DNA from 3 places in the Bacillus sp. MC1252 genome. Region 3 is predicted to be linked to each of the others. Evidence: predicted binding sites of a transcription regulator. Region 3 holds the regulator's gene; each other region holds the start of a gene.

Region 1 (3,285 bases), 690 kb from region 3:
CCATCCCATTTACGGTGTTCTATTTAAATACAAAAAATCAATCTGATGCGGTTATAGCAGCACAGGGCAGTGCCTTCTCATCAGGCGTTTTCACACTGTCAAACATCTCTTGGACCGCCGCGCTCATTTTAGGGGCGTGGCTCATGTCACGCCTAGCGGTTCGGCTTCACTTTCCTGCCCCTTGGCTGATCGGCAGCATGTTAGGGGTCGCAGCTCTTCAAGTAGGTGCAGGTGCGCTCACAGGTCATGATTTGATTCCTTATTGGCCAGCACAAACGAATATTGCTTCACAGGTATTTCTAGGTGCCACCATCGGTTCAAAAATGAATAAGCAGATGTTTGTTGGGCTAAAAAACACCTTCATTGTGGCCGTCGTCAGTTCAGCCGGGCTGATTGCTGCGACTGTTCTCAGTTCAATTGCCATTGCAGAAATCACAGGTATTTCTGTCATTACAGCCATTCTTGCTTTTTCGCCTGGGGGTATTGCAGAAATGGCGACAACAGCAGTCACCCTTCACGAGGACTCTACCTTTGTTGTCGCTGTACAAGTCGTCAGAATCATTCTTGTGATTGCCATGCTGCCACCGTTTTTTCGATTCTTACATCATTTCTGGGCAAAAAGACAGACTGATTATAAAGCTGCAAAATAAAAAAGAGACGCTTTGCATGAGCAGAGCGCCTCTTTTTTATTCATCGTTATTCCTCTTTACACCGACTACTTGGTCCTTTGAGATGGTCCCAAAATGCCGGCTGTCAAAGCTATGTATTCGGTTATCTCCGACCACGAAGTAATGATTTTTTTGTATTTTATCGTGTCCTGTGATGGCTTTCAGCTGAAAATCTCCTGTCAGGACGTTCCCCATTTTATGTTTTTTCTGTTCTTTTAAGTACGGTTCTTTCCACTTTGCTCCGTTGACAAATAGCTGATCATCTTCATACTTGATCTTTTCTCCTGGAAGCCCAATGACCCGTTTGATCAAAATTTGATTTTTAGGCCCGTGAAATAAAACGTAATCAAACCGGTTAATTTTCGTGAGTTTTGGCGAGAACTTATTGATTAATAATTCTGTTCCATCTGTAAATGTCGGGTCCATACTAACCCCTTCTACTTTGTACGTGACAAACATGAAATTCTTTACTTGGAACAATAAGACGATGGATGTAATAATCATCAACCATAGTAATGGCTTCTTTTTCATTAAGAGCCTCCTTTGTCCTCACGCTTGCTCATTCGAATATTCAACCTATTTTCTACTCTCTTTCCAACATACCATAATAAAGCGATAACTAGAACCGCAAAAACACTTCTTAACGGATTCTTTACTAAAGCAGAAAGATCATAGCCAATAAAACTAATGATAAAGAGCATGACACACTTACCTGATAAAGCAGCTAATGAAAATTGCCAGATGCTAATTCTTGAGAGACCTGCTACTACATTAACGGCAGCCGAAGGTGTGAAAGGAAAGCAGAGTAAAATAAATAACGGACCAAATCCCCGCTTTTCCACCCAAAGCATCAATTTCTTAATGGAAGGGTGTCTGCTGATAAAGTTCAGCATTCTCATCTGCCCAAATTTTCTGATCAGTACAAAGACAAGGATAGACCCTGCGCTTGCACCGATCCAGGTCAATAAAAAGCCTTCCCAAAGGCCGAACGCATTTGCATTTGCCACAGCAAACGCAACAAGAGGTAAAAACGGTAGAAATGCTTCTATTAAAGGGAGCAATATAGCCACAATTGGTCCAAAGGCCTTGTAGCTCTCAAAAAATGATGTGATATTTTCATGAGTAAAGATAGAAAGAAATGATGGCAACTTGTTTGACTCCTTCAAGGTTTGTCTACTTTTCATTTTACATGGAAAACATAAAAATATACAAATGAATCCCCTCTCCATCCCCCCCTTGAGATTCTTTGACTCATTCGATATAATAAACAAGAACAAATGTTCTATTCATAAAGAAAGCAGGTATGGACATGACAAGACTATCAACAATACAGCTTCAGATGATGGAACAGGCCATCTTTCTTCCAATGGTCATCTCCATCCTCAATCGTGATTTGACACACTTAAAAGAACATCAAACATTTAAACTAAATGAACCATATATTCGGCTTGTCACCTCTGCATTACAGGAAGCTCAAAAAGCACTTTATCAGCTGAAGCAGCATTTACGTAAAGAAAAAATGAAGGTACAGCAAATTGAACACGATGAAGGGTTTACGACGTATTTATTTATCATGAATGGCTATGAAGAAAAGCATAAATACTTTAATCCGCGTATACGGCATCGTGTAGAGGAACTGCTTACTCGTTATTTTCTCCATCAAGAAAATTAAAAATGGTTATATTTTACAAAAATAAAGAGACCCTTCGATTTTTGCCGAATTGATCGATGGCTGGGCGCTTGCTTTAAATGGCGTGTGGTACCCAACGATGCCTGCAACCCTCTACTATTAAAAGAATAAAGCCTGCCGCGGCGGCAGGCTCATTCTTATTTATGATAATTCAAGCTGTTCTCTCAGCTCTGTTCTGACTTCTTCCAACCCTGCTCCATCTAACTCAAAGTAATACACATTCCCAGGCTGATAATCATGTCCCTTTAACTGAATGGTCTCCACTGATTTCAATGAGCTTAGTAACGGGAAAAGTCCGATAAACTGCTTCATGGACAAATTGGTTGAGACGTTATCACCGAGTGTATCAATGATGTTGTCATATGACGGGATCGAAGAAATGGATTTAGATTTTTCAAAGATGGCTTGAAGTGCTTCCATTTGGCGCTTTCCACGCATGAGGTCACTATCTGCCTTTCTCGTTCTCACAAAGGCTAATGCTTCTTCGCCATTCAGTGTATGTGTGCCTGTTTGCACATGAACTTTCCCCTTTGAATCCTTTTCCATTTGTTTGGCGATGCCTTCATCTTCAATCGTTACTTCAATTCCATTTAGCTCGTCTACAATGTCTTGAAACGCCTTAAAGTTTCCTGAAATCACATAGTCTACCGGAATATTCAACACGTTTTCTACCGTTTTGACTGACAAATCTGCACTCCCAAACGCATGGGCGTGGGCGATTTTATCATATCCTCTTCCCGGAATATCTACATAAGAATCACGAGGAATACTGAGGAGCTTGATGGTTTTCTCTGTTCGGTTCACCGCCGCCAGTAAGACCGCATCACTTCTTGCTTCATCTACCGTTTCACCTGGACGACTGTCAATTCCAAGCAGCAGCACCGAAAAGCTATCCTTCCCTGGATCAAAAGCTTTCACACGCTTTTG
Region 2 (3,285 bases), 1.4 Mb from region 3:
AAGTACATCATATTTGCCGAGGCGTAAATCACGAATAATCTCAATCCGCTCAAGAGTCTTAATTTCTGAATGCAGATAATTGACCTTGATCCCAATTTCTTTTAGATAATCTGTGAGATCCTCAGACATTTTTTTCGTCAAAGTGGTCACAAGCACACGCTCATTTTTCTCCATTCTTGTATGAATTTCTCCAATTAAATCATCGATTTGTCCTTCAATCGGACGGACTTCAATGATCGGATCCAGTAAACCAGTTGGGCGGATAATTTGTTCCACGACCTCTGGCGTTTTCTCAAGTTCGTACGGCCCTGGCGTTGCGGATACATGTACAATATGATTGATATGCTTTTCAAACTCATCAAAGGTGAGCGGTCTATTATCAAGTGCTGATGGCAGACGGAATCCGTGATCAACCAACACTTGTTTTCTTGCTTGGTCCCCGTTGTACATTGCTCGGATTTGCGGGATGGTCACGTGTGACTCATCAACAACAATCATAAAATCATCCGGGAAATAATCAAGCAGTGTGTAAGGTGTTGAACCAGGAGGACGCAAGGTCAAATGTCTTGAATAGTTCTCGATTCCTGAACAAAAGCCCATCTCCCTCATCATCTCAAGGTCATATCTTGTCCGTTGCTCAAGACGCTGCGCTTCAAGCAATTTGCCGTTTTCACGAAGCTTTTCCAGCTGTTCCTCAAGCTCTTGTTCAATATTGATAATCGCTTTTTCCATTTTTTCTTCTCTTGTGACGAAGTGGGATGCTGGGAAAATAGCGACATGCTCACGATCACCGAGAATTTCTCCAGTCAGTGCATCCACTTCACGAATACGTTCAATTTCATCACCGAAAAACTCCACTCTGATACAATGCTCATCTCGTGAAGCAGGAAAAATTTCAACGACGTCGCCCCGTACTCGGAAGGTTCCGCGCTGAAAATCTATATCATTACGAGAATACTGAATATCCACCAGCTTACGAAGAAGCTGATTGCGTTCAATCTCCATTTCAGTGCGCAAAGACAGTACAAGCTCTCGGTATTCCTCAGGCGAACCTAAGCCATAAATACAGGATACACTAGCAATGATGATGACATCTCTCCGCTCAAATAACGAGGATGTGGCGGAGTGTCTCAATTTATCTATCTCATCATTGATGCTGGCATCCTTTTCAATAAATGTATCAGTCTGAGGCACATACGCCTCTGGCTGGTAATAATCATAGTAACTCACAAAATATTCGACAGCATTATTCGGAAAGAATTCCTTGAACTCGCTGTATAGCTGACCGGCAAGTGTCTTATTATGCGCAATGACAAGTGTCGGTTTGTTCACTTCTTTGATCAGGTTTGATACAGTAAAGGTCTTTCCCGTACCTGTAGCACCTAACAGCGTTTGATGCTGTTTCCCCTGATGGATCCCCTCCACGAGCTTTTCAATCGCCTTTGGCTGATCTCCTTGGGGCTGATAGTTAGAAACTAATTCAAAGCGGTCACTCACATCAAAGCCTCCGTTTCGTTACGAAATCTATCTAATGAATATATTATCATAAAAGAACACAAAAATACGAACTAAAGTTCGTGTATCACTTGATTTTTATTTCCAATACAGCCATACCCTCTCTCCCATAGCAAATAACCCTCTAAAGAAACCTTCCTTTCAGTATGGAACATTTTGGAGCGGGATATTCGATGAGCAGAAAAACATCACAAAAAAGAAAGCTGCACTCACTAGAAATCGTAAGCACAGCTCATGTATAAAAAACGTTACCCTTCGGCCTATCACGATCACATCAATGATGTTTTTCAGCCTTCTCTCTTTTTTCAATTTCTTTCTTAGCCATAAACAATGCCCCAGCTACTAAAGAAATAATATCTAATCCTACGATAAAGTAGGTTTCTGTATAGCCTTTCATGTACGAGGCAAATAAAAGCGCTGCTGTTAATGCAATGCCCACATAATGATTATAAGTAACCTTTGAAAATAAAATAACGAGCAGGAAAGGAAAAACAAGTGCAAATATGGCTTTTGTAATCAAAAAAACCCTCCCTCTTCATGGTCTACTCCCTTGATTATAGTAAAGATTGGCATATTGAACAATTCACAGTTTTCGATTTCACCTTTTTTTCTTCACGTTTGGAGACTTTTGTTATAGATATAGAAGAAAATTAGTGAGAACGTCCCCTTTGTAAAGATAGGTCTTTACGTCTTTGACAGTAACATCCAATAAAACCTATGATTAAAATGATAGTGCGCACTATCATTTTGAAAAATAGAGAGACAAACAAACCATTGGCTATTTGGATAAGGGGGCATTCCCATGTATTCAGTGTTATTTCATGCGGCTGAAGAATCCGCATCACTCGCAGGGGCAAAAGGCGTGAATTTGATCAAATTAAACAATCACGGCCTGCCAGTCCCAGATGGATTTATTATTAAAACCAACAGCTTTGCAAGCTTTCTTTCATATCACAACCTGCATTCAACTGAGCAAAACCTTGCACAAAAAATCAAAAAAGCTTCGTTTCCTTCACAAATGGAAGCAGAGTTACTTTCGTCCTTTCAATCATTGCTGAAGGCATATCCCTCAGTTGCTGTTCGATCCTCTTCTGTTGCTGAAGATCTCGACGGTGCCTCATTTGCAGGACAGTACGAAACCTATTTAAATATCAAGACAAATGAAGAATTTTTGCAGGCTGTCAAAGAATGCTGGGCTTCTTATTTTGCAGCAAGAGTCACAGAATATAAGAAAGAGATGGATGAAAACGAGGAAGAGATGCCGCTCATGGCTGTCGTCGTTCAAGGATTGATCCATTCTGACGTTTCCGGTGTCATCTTTAGTGAGAATCCGGTATCGGGAAAAACAAATGAAATCATGATGACAGCAAGCTACGGACTAGGAGAAGCCATCGTGTCTGGTCTTGTGACACCAGACACGTTTATTGTAGACAAAGAGACGTTTTCTATTGAAAAATCACTAGGGACTAAAGAACTACTAATTGTTCCTTATCAAGAGGGCGTCATTGAACAGCCAGTATGTAAGGAAATGGCTGGCCAGTTTTGCCTGCATGATGATCAATTGGAAGAAATTACGCAAATCACCAAACAAGTAGAAGCACTTTACGGACATGGAGTAGATATCGAATTCGGAATATCAAATGGTACTTTTTATTTGCTTCAAGCAAGACCGATTACCGCTTCTCTACCAAAAACAGCAAATGAAGCAGCAGGTGCTTCTTTTCAAATTCAGCCAGAAGAGCTGCAGGATTTCTGGATTTCAATGGACGA
Region 3 (3,285 bases):
GGTGCAGCACCCATTGGCATTCCAGGGTGACCGGAATTCGCTTTTTCAATTGCGTCTATGGAGAGAGTACGTATTGTTGCAATAGATTTCAATTCAATCGTTTCCATATAAATTTAAATCCCCTTCCGTATCTTGTGTACACCATTATCATAAATCTACTGTCCTTTTTTCACAACTATTTCACGCTGAAAAAGAAGGATTTTGTCACATTTAGTTTATCGATCACCTAAAAACTTATGCAAATAAGAAAAAAGATGAGAATATTCTTCCCATCTTTTCAAAATTCAAGAAATCCTGATCTTAATGAAGGTTCTGATCTCTTTCTCTTTTTAATTTTTCTGGTGTGACATCGTTTCCTTCAGGATCGACGATTTTCACGGTTTTAAGTGTATTTTTCATAGAAGAACGAAAAGCTTTTAAATATTCTTCTCTTAAATGCTTTTGTTCTGTTTTTTCAGCGTCCGACAAACCGGTCTCTTTCGACTTTTTTGAAAGCTCATTTATTCTTGCAAGCTGCTTTTTAGAAATCATGACAAACTCCTTTAAAACATTTTCTCTAAATACTACTAAATATCATTCATTTTTACAACAATTCACACTTTACGTGGTAAGAGCTTTTTCATATTCTTGATACCTTCTATGCACCGTCGCCTTTGAAATGTCAAAGCCTAGTCCCTGAAGTGTTGCTGCGATTTCGGCGAACGTCATGTTGTTTTTTCTTAATCGAACAATTTCTGAAATCGGTACTTCAATTCGCTCACGGCCAGGCGCCTGCTCACGGTGTTTTAAATTGAGTTCAGGCTGATACCCGCGCTCAACAGCCCTCTTCATTCCCCGCTTAATTTTCAGGTTATGAATTTTTCGTTGATACTCTTCCACGATTCCTACAATCTCAATGACCATCTCATCTGCTTCTGAAAGCTCAAGCTCTCCTCTATGAAAAACACTATACACCTTTACTTTCTCTTTAAAAAGACAATGAAGAAGCGCAATTTTTGCTTGTCCTCTTCCAAGGCGCGTCTCATCCTGAATGAGAACAGCATCTATTGACTCTTCTTTCAGCGTAGCAAGCATATCAAAAACACCATTACGATCTAGATCGTATCCACTCGCTTTTTCTTTAATGACTTTGACCACATTCATCTTGTGCAAAGCAGCTAAAGCTAGCAATTCTTCTTCTTGTCTTTTCAGCGAGGTTTCCTGCTCTTCTTTGACAGTACTGACTCTCGCATAAATGATTGCGTTCATCTCTTCAATCGACCTTTCTACTGTACTGTTGCAAGTTGATATACGACTGGATGCTCTTTTTTGACTGGTATCACAAGGATGTCTCCAGGCTGGATTTCAGTTGAAGCAAGATCATTGTGTTCGGTTACCCAGTCAATAAACGCATTTTTGTCGATTGATTTACTGTCGTTTACTTGATCAGCTAACCCCCAAAGAGTATCACCTGATTGAACCTCTATTTTAACATATTGATTTGGATCATTATGGCTAGTGACTGCGATAAGTGAGAGAAATATGCCAACGATGAATGAGAATACCCCAATAAAAATAATAGATTCTTTTAACCTCATAATGTCATCTCCCCTAACAGAATATGCGTTCGCTCTTTCTGTCATTCATTATAAATACGAACAAACGTTTCTGTCAAACGTTTTTTTCGAACCTATGTTTGTACTGTTAGGAAAAACATGCTATAATTTCTTTAAAATTGACGTTTTGAGGTGCAAAAGATGACGAAGCTATCAAAAAGACAACTCGATATCCTGACATTCATCAAAGAAGAAGTAAAAAGCAAGGGCTATCCCCCATCCGTTCGTGAAATTGGAGAAGCTGTCGGTCTAGCATCCAGCTCAACTGTCCATGGACATTTAGCTAGACTAGAAACAAAGGGTTTAATTAGAAGAGACCCGACAAAACCTAGAGCGATCGAAGTACTAGATGAAGAGGAAATGAATATTCCAAAGAGTGCTGTAATGAATGTACCAGTCATCGGAAAAGTAACAGCCGGCTTGCCTATCACGGCTGTTGAGAATGTAGAAGAATACTTCCCTCTTCCAGAGACTTTTGCAGCGCCAGATGAACAAGTATTTATGCTTGAAATTATGGGAGAAAGTATGATTGATGCGGGTATTTTGGACAAGGACTATGTCATTGTCCGTCAGCAAAGCACTGCCAACAATGGAGATATTGTGGTCGCGATGACAGAGGAAGATGAAGCCACAGTGAAACGTTTTTATAAGGAAGATACACACTTTAGATTACAGCCAGAGAACCCATCAATGGAACCGATTATTTTACAGAATGTGAGTATACTAGGTAAAGTGATTGGCGTATTTCGAAATATTCATTAAAACAAGCCGGTATTTCATCAGTTGCTGATGAGAACCGGCTTTTTCTTTTATGAACAAGAATAAGCAAGAATACTCGAACTTGGGAACGAACCAAATGTAAAGTTCGGCCATATAAAGCCTGTTGTACGGCCAAAAGGCTGTGAGGAAAGCACATACATTAAAAATACTTGACCGTTTCTAAGGAACACAATCGTCCATCTTCTATTACATCCCGCTGCAAACTGAACAGTTTGCTGGCCTCCACTTACACTTTGCCCTGAAATAAGTGACTGCATACTTTGAGGCTGAGAGACTGCTTGCTGATACTGTGAGATGATATGCTGCGGCGGAGCTGGCGGGGCTGATTGTCCGCCTGAACCTTGCCCTGGCCCAGTACCTCCCCCTCCGATTGGAAACCCAGGAAATCCTCCAACTTGAGGAACAGGAAGCGATGGCCATCCTTGTACCTGCCTATCATATAAGTACCCATTCCACATACCTTCATACGGATGATACATATTAAACACCACTTTCTTAGACATTCATCACGACAGTATATGTCATAAATGAAAAAGGGTGTTGAACGTCCAAATAGAAATTTTTCCAAAAGACGTTTTGTTCTTCTGTAGAACGGTTAAATAGTAGTGAAGAAGAAAAAATAAAAAAATGAAAACTTTTTGTCTCGCTCAAACGTTATATAGGTAGAAAGAAAAGAAATAAAAAACTTTTAGATTTAACACTTGTAATATCACTGTAATTATTGTAACATTTGTAACATAAGAAGTTTTCATTTAAAAAAGGAGGCAATCGCCTTGAAAAAATTATTTGTTTTATTAACTGCTATTATGCTTATGATCTCATTACAATCAACAACACTAGCCGCTTCCAAAAAACCAGCCGCTTTAACAAATAAAGAAGCGTTACATATTGCCCTTGATGCACGAGAACA

The links. Region 3 encodes LexA, which represses DNA repair genes until DNA is damaged. Its sites were predicted from a motif close to CGAACATATGTTCG; they were not measured.
Region 1: ACYH0L_RS05155 (YhjD family protein) is a predicted target of LexA. The motif match lies at 1,939-1,952, and genes of this name have one in related genera.
Region 2: uvrB (excinuclease ABC subunit UvrB) is a predicted target of LexA. The motif match lies at 1,565-1,578, and genes of this name have one in related genera.

The regions. Positions count from the first base shown of each region.
Region 1 is NZ_CM166369.1:1,039,177-1,042,461, reverse strand. Features, by position in the region: gene ACYH0L_RS05170 (AbrB family transcriptional regulator) at 1-650, shown strand, start outside; gene lepB (signal peptidase I) at 687-1,199, opposite strand; gene ACYH0L_RS05160 (TVP38/TMEM64 family protein) at 1,199-1,816, opposite strand; gene ACYH0L_RS05155 (YhjD family protein) at 1,978-2,340, shown strand; gene ACYH0L_RS05150 (LCP family protein) at 2,500-3,285, opposite strand, start outside.
Region 2 is NZ_CM166369.1:3,113,817-3,117,101, forward strand. Features, by position in the region: gene uvrB (excinuclease ABC subunit UvrB) at 1-1,497, opposite strand, end outside; gene ACYH0L_RS16150 (CsbA family protein) at 1,790-2,035, opposite strand; gene ACYH0L_RS16155 (PEP/pyruvate-binding domain-containing protein) at 2,318-3,285, shown strand, end outside.
Region 3 is NZ_CM166369.1:1,728,693-1,731,977, reverse strand. Features, by position in the region: gene tkt (transketolase) at 1-107, opposite strand, end outside; gene ACYH0L_RS08675 (DUF896 domain-containing protein) at 301-531, opposite strand; gene ACYH0L_RS08670 (YneB family resolvase-like protein) at 601-1,248, opposite strand; gene yneA (cell division suppressor protein YneA) at 1,266-1,577, opposite strand; gene lexA (transcriptional repressor LexA) at 1,737-2,357, shown strand; gene ACYH0L_RS08655 (hypothetical protein) at 2,405-2,854, opposite strand; gene ACYH0L_RS08650 (IseA DL-endopeptidase inhibitor family protein) at 3,149-3,285, shown strand, end outside.